Regions from separate parts of the Alkaliphilus sp. B6464 genome, predicted to be linked through region 1. Evidence: riboswitches for the same ligand, from Rfam matches in the RefSeq annotation. Region 1 holds a riboswitch; the other holds the start of a gene.

Region 1 (3,425 bases):
TACTTATTACTATTGCAAAGTTAAGTAATATTTTCTATTATAGTATGGGAGTATTATTATATAGTTATTAATGAAATACATAGCCTGAATTATCTAAAAGTTATAGGAGTTGATATTGTGGCAGAACATGTAATAGATAATGCAAAAAAATGTTTGCAATGTAAAAATCCAAGATGTCAAAAAGGGTGTCCTATCAATACCCCTATAAAAGAAATGATCAATTTATTTTTAGAAGGAGACATTAATGGGGCTGGAAAAATTGTATTTGAGAACAACCCATTATCTGTAGTATGCTCTTTAGTATGCCCCCATGAAAGGCAGTGTGAGGGTAGTTGTATATTAGGAATAAAATCAAGTCCTGTTAAAATAGGTGATATAGAGAACTATATTTCAGACTATAGTTTAAATTTAATAGATTTAAAACCGGAGAAAAAACGCAAAGGTAATATTGGAATAATAGGCTCTGGTCCAGCAGGTATTACTATAGCCTTACTGCTAGCCTTAAAAGGATATAATATTACAATATTTGAAGCTAAAGATAAGATAGGTGGAATGCTTAGATACGGAATTCCGGAGTTTAGATTACCTAAAGATATTTTAGACAAAATTAAAAATAGATTAGTAGAGCTAGGTGTCGTAATTAGACCTAACGTATTAGTAGGTTCTAGAATAACCATTGAAGAGTTGTTTAGAGACGGATTTGATGCTATATTTATCGGTACAGGTGTATGGCAACCTAAAAAGCTAAATATTAAAGGTGAAGGCTTAGGACATGTTCATTTTGCAATTGACTATTTAAAAAACCCTGATGTATATAAATTAGGAAATAAGGTGTGCGTTATTGGTGGTGGAAACGTTGCAATGGATGTAGCTAGAACAGCTATTAGAAAAGGTTCTAAAGAGGTTACTATAATGTATAGGAGAGGCACTGAAGATATGCCTGCAACTAATCATGAAATAGAATATGCTAAGGTAGATGGAGTTAAGTTTGAGTTGTATAGGGCTCCTATTGAAATTACAGAGGAAGGTATAATTTATATTGAAACTAAGATGGTAGCTGACGAAGCTGGAGAAAGACTTGTTGCTGTAGATGGTTCTGAAAGCTTATTTGAGTGTAACTCTATTATAGTTGCAGTTAGCCAAGGACCTAGAACTAATATAATATCTACAACAAAAGGAATAGAGGTAAACGAAAGAGGATTAGCGATAGTAGATGAAGATGGCAGAACTACTAAAGAAGGAGTTTTTGCATCTGGGGATGTTGTTACTGGAGCGAGAACTGTTGTAGAGGCAGTAAAATATTCGAAGCATGTAGCTGAGGCTATTGATAAATATGTTAGTGAAAAATATGGGAAAAAATCTAATAAAGTATGTTAATTAAAATAAAAATCAAGGGTATAGACATAAGTGCTTATTCTTGATTTTTTTTAATTTTATTATTTAGAGTAAACATATAAAATGGTATTATTTTATATTGTATATCTTTTATGTTATAATCATATGAAATTTATATCCAATTTAAAGTATTCAAAAAATAAGACATGATAAAAAAATATCAAGAGTTGAAAAAATATTCTAAAAGATGTATTATTGTCTTATAAAGCGCTATATAAAAAACATACATACAGTACCAGATGATAACAACGAGAGATATCCACTAGGGTAGCCGAAGAAGCAATGTAAAAGATGCCAATTTTTTTACAGAAACTTTCAGGCAGAAGGATCGTTGTTTGATGGAACTCTGAAGAGCCCGTATATGCGGCGCCGTAGGAGAAATACATTTTAGTGTAGAAACTCTCAGGCAAAAATACAGAGGACATGATGGCAGATTTTCTTACTATTCCATTATGTTCTTATTTTTTGCATAAATTATGAGAATATATTTTAAACTTGGGAATAGTTTTGTATGGAGGAATTTCCTCATACTATTAATTAAAATGATGTACTAGCTTTAATTTAGGGTAAATTATTATAAAAGAGGAGGAGATATTTATGACCGAGCTGCGCAGAACATCCTTGTATGAAGCACACAAGAGACATGGCGGCAAATTAGTTGATTATGCAGGATGGGAAATGTCAGTACAGTTTGAGGGATTAACAGCTGAACACGAGGCAGTAAGAACAGCAGCAGGAATATTCGATGTATCTCACATGGGGGAAATTGAAGTAAAGGGGAATCAAGCAGAGGATTTTGTTCAGTACCTAGTTACAAACGACATATCTGTGCTTGAAGATAACCAAATTCTTTATACCTTCATGTGTTACCCAGATGGAGGAGTAGTAGATGACCTTTTAGTCTATAAGTTTAACAATAATCATTACTATCTAGTAGTTAATGCAAGCAATGTTGATAAAGATTATGAGTGGATGAAGCAAAATTTAGGTAAATATGATGCAGAATTAATCAATATTTCTGAGGATGTATCAGAAATTGCTATTCAAGGGCCAAAGGCTCAAGAAATATTGCAAGAGCTTACTGATACAGATCTTTCAGAAATAAAGTTCTTCTATTTAAAAAGAGATGTAAATATAAATGGTGCTAACTGTCTTGTTTCAAGAACAGGCTATACTGGGGAAGATGGTTTTGAAATTTACTTAGATCATAAAGATGCTAATGATTTGTGGGAAAAGCTTATGGAAGTTGGTAAAGATAAAGGATTAAGGCCAGCGGGACTTGGAGCAAGGGACACCTTGAGGTTTGAAGTTGCCCTACCTCTTTATGGCAATGAAATCTCCCAGGATATTAGTCCTCTAGAAGCGGGATTAGGCTTTTTTGTAAAGTTAAATAAAACTGACTTTATTGGTAAGGATGCCCTTGTTAAGCAAAAACAAGAGGGGTTAAAGAGAAAACTAGTGGGATTTGAAATGAAAGAAAATGGAGTACCTAGACATGGATACGAGGTTATGGCCGATGGAAAGGTTATAGGCTTTGTAACTACTGGGTATAATTCTCCAAGTCTGAAGAAAAATATTGGTTTTGCTTTAGTTGATGCTAAGTATGCAGCCTTAGGTACACCAATAGAAATTAAAGTTAGAAAGAAAATTTTAAAGGCAGAGGTAGTTGGTAAAAAGTTTTATGATAAACATACTAAAAAATAACTTTAAATAAATATCTAAAAAATAAAAAACAATAGAAAATAATAAAAACAATTAAAGGAGGAGTATGGTATGAAAATTGTAGAAGGACTTTTATATTCAAATGATCACGAGTGGGTAAAGGTAGAAGGAAATAAGGCTTACATTGGGGTTACAGACTATGCACAACATGCATTAGGAGAAATCGTTTATATTGAAATGCCAGAAGTCGGGGATGAGTTTGACAAAGGTGATGTTTTTGGTGTTGTTGAGTCTGTAAAAGCAGCTTCTGACTCATATCTGCCAGTTTCAGGAAAAGTAGTTGAGATTAATGAAGCTCTAGAAGATTC
Region 2 (3,425 bases), 1.3 Mb from region 1:
ATTCTAGTTCATTTTCTATATATTTTTCAGCTTGAATTGCTGCAATAGCTCCATCAGCAGCTGCTGTAATAACCTGTCTTAATGATTTTACCCTACAATCTCCTGCTGCAAACACACCTGGAACATTCGTTTTCATATTATCATCAGTTATTATATATCCAGCTTCATCCACATTTACAATACCTTTAAATATTTCGGTTGCAGGAATATAACCAACAAATACAAATATACCAAAAGTTCCATCATCTTCGTTAGCTGTATACTCTGTAGTTTCACCAGTTTTTAAATTTTTAAATACTACACTCTCAACTATTCCATCGCCTTTAATTTCCGTTACAGTACTGTCCCATATAAAGTCAATTTTAGAATTGTTGAAAGCTTTATCTTGAATAGACTTAGCAGCTCTAAGCTCATCTCTTCTATGTACTATAGTTACTTTTCTAGCAAATTTAGTTAAGAAAATAGCTTCTTCAACGGCAGAGTCCCCTCCACCAATAACAAACACCTCTAGGTCTGTAAAAAAATCTGCATCACAAGTAGCACAGTAGGATACACCTTTACCAGTTAATTCTCTTTCTCCTGGCGCACCTATTGGCCTTGGGTTAGCTCCTGAGGCTATAATTATAGATTTAGCTTTATAAGTTGCTTTTTCTCCTACTAAAACCTTTATTGACTCATCTACTTTTATTTCTTTTATTGTATCTTTTTCAAACTTTGCTCCAAACTCGTTACATTGCTCTACCATCCTATCTATTAATATTGGTCCTGTAGCATTTTGCATAGATCCTGGGTAGTTTGCAACTTCTTCTGTACTTACAATTTGCCCACCTGCTTTTTCTTTTTCCAAAATTAATGTTGACATTTTACCTCTAGCTGCATAAAGTCCAGCTGATAATCCAGCAGGTCCTCCACCTATTATAATTACATCATAAATGTTTTCCATATGTTTCACTCCTTTAATTTCATATTTTATTAGTTTTTATGCTTAATTAAAAATAACACTTTAAATTAATGGAATTTGAGGCTAAAATATTGGCTAGAATTCTAATTAAATTGCCTCATACTTTCAATTGCACTATCCAATAGTGTGCGATCAATTTCCATAAAATCTTTTAATATCTCATTATCCCACTTCTTAGGAGTACTTATTCTAATAAATTTTTGAGCGGTACTAATGCTATCTTCTATAATCATTAAGGAATCAATATGTAAATCTTCTTTTTCACAGGATATGGCCAGACTTTTGTAAGGCGTTTCGTTAGGTTTAACACTACCTGACAAAGGGTGAGTTAACAGTCTGTGTCCTTCGTGTATTTTATTCCTTGCTAGGAATAAAACGTCTAAGTAATTTCCATCAACAAATTCTATATTATAATCGTTGTTATATTTTTGTCTAACTTCCGTATTATTTGTAATAATTATTGCCTTCACCCAACTTTACCTCCGTAAATTTACTCTTTGAGTTATTCCCATAAAATTACTTAATTATACAAAAACAGAGCAACTAATACAACGCCTTGTTGTCATAGTTGCTCTGTTCATTAACCTGAGAGTTTCTTTCTTAAACTGCAGAAATTGCCCCATCGGTGCTAAATTACGCTTTTCAGAGTACCGTCCAAATACGGTCCTTTTGCCTGAGATATTCACTAAAAAATGGCGAACCTTTTAGCTTCTTCCTTCGGCGTTTAACATTTAAAATGTTAAATCTCTCCCGCATTTTTCTTCCAGTTACAATATTAAATTATTAGTATGCTAAATTTTTCTAAATATCTATCTTCAATCACATTATAATATATATAATAGGCAGTAGCAACTACTTTTATTAAATTTTTACCCATGTTTTATTGGCATTACATAAGAATGTTGGAATTGTCAAATTTATAACAAATTAAAATTTCTTAATAATTCATTTTGACTTTTCAGCATTTTACAACTTTTCGCTAACTTTAATAATAACACATAGGTTAATCTATTTTTCTTATATCCAAAATGCATTTAACTAAACACCATTATTATTTAAAAACCAGATCCAATTAAATCTAATTTTATGTACTTATATTTTAACTACTCAACAATGTAAAAAATAGCTAATGTACCTGGCCCAGCATGAGTTCCTATTGTACAGCCTATTTCAGTAACAATCACTTCTTTTGGATTAAGCTCATTGAGTACTTGTTCTTTTAGTACAGCTATAGCTTCTGGACAGATTGCATGAGAAATACCAACTACTTTATTCTCAAAGTTGTTTCCGCGCTGCTTTGCAAGTTCTATCATTTTACCTACTACCTTTTTACTTCCTCTTACTTTATCCAAAGGCTCAACTAATCCTTCTGCAACTGTTAAAATTGGCTTAATATTTAACATAGTAGCTATTGTAGCTTTCATTGGATTCAAACGGCCGCCTTTTTTTAAGTACTCTAACGTATCTACAGTAAAAATATGGTCTACCTTTAATTTTATTTCATTTAGCCTATCCATTATCTCCTTTAAGCTCTTTCCATCTTTCGCCATCTCTGCAGCCTCATATACAAACATTCCACCACCAAAGGATAACCCCATAGTATCAAAAACCTGAATTTTATCACTTTCCAATGAGTTTTTGGCTATTATTGCTGATTGATGTGTACCACTTGCCCTTGAAGAGCCATTTATACATAGAACTTCTTTGCCCTCGCCTAAGACTTTTTCAAATATCTGCATAAAAGTATTTGGACTTATTTGAGAAGTTTTTGGCAGTTCTTCTGATTGTGAAAGTTTTTCATAAAATTGTGCGTTTGTTAAGTCAACGCCATCCCTATATTCTTTATCACCAAAAATAATAGTTAAAGGCATTACTATAATATTATGTTTTTCTACAATATCTTTAGGGACATCAATCATACTATCTGTAATAATTTGAATCTTACTCATTTTATCTCCTCCATTATTCTACTTAACTTATCTATTAATTAATTATTAATTGACTGTTTATTTAATTCCATTCTATACTTTATTTAATCGATTTACAATATTTTCTATGTTAAAAGCAAAAGCGACACTACACTATCTAACATACACATGTTGCACTTAAATTCTAAAATCTAACTAGAAATTTCACCTACTTAAAATACTTATAGTTCTAACTTTCTTATATAGAATAAAAATAGAGTAGCCATAGCTACCCTATCTCATATTCGGATAATTATATTGTCGTAACACTTCATATACCACAATAGAAACAGAATTAGATAAATTTAATGACCTTGCTCTTTCTAAATCTACCATAGGAATTCTTATGCAGGTTTCCTTGTTGTTATTTAATATATCTTTTGGAATACCAGCAGTTTCTTTGCCAAACATTATATAACAATCTTCCTTTGGGTATTCCATATCACTATGGGATTTTTCTGCTTTAGTTGTTGCATAGTATATTTTAGCATTAGAGT

The links. Region 1 has a riboswitch for glycine ahead of gcvT (glycine cleavage system aminomethyltransferase GcvT). Riboswitches for the same ligand answer to the same signal wherever they lie in the genome.
Region 2: another riboswitch for glycine. It lies ahead of HYG84_RS16740 (GrdX family protein); the one in region 1 lies ahead of gcvT (glycine cleavage system aminomethyltransferase GcvT).

Annotation. Positions count from the first base shown of each region.
Region 1 covers NZ_CP058557.1:1,209,138-1,212,562, forward strand. Annotated here, with positions in the region: gene HYG84_RS05835 (NAD(P)-dependent oxidoreductase) at 118-1,377, shown strand; glycine riboswitch at 1,635-1,736, shown strand; glycine riboswitch at 1,740-1,815, shown strand; gene gcvT (glycine cleavage system aminomethyltransferase GcvT) at 1,993-3,099, shown strand; gene gcvH (glycine cleavage system protein GcvH) at 3,169-3,425, shown strand, end outside.
Region 2 covers NZ_CP058557.1:3,291,187-3,294,611, forward strand. Annotated here, with positions in the region: gene trxB (thioredoxin-disulfide reductase) at 1-943, opposite strand, end outside; gene HYG84_RS16740 (GrdX family protein) at 1,045-1,431, opposite strand; glycine riboswitch at 1,531-1,611, opposite strand; glycine riboswitch at 1,613-1,724, opposite strand; gene HYG84_RS16745 (DegV family protein) at 2,065-2,910, opposite strand; gene trmL (tRNA (uridine(34)/cytosine(34)/5-carboxymethylaminomethyluridine(34)-2'-O)-methyltransferase TrmL) at 3,163-3,425, opposite strand, start outside.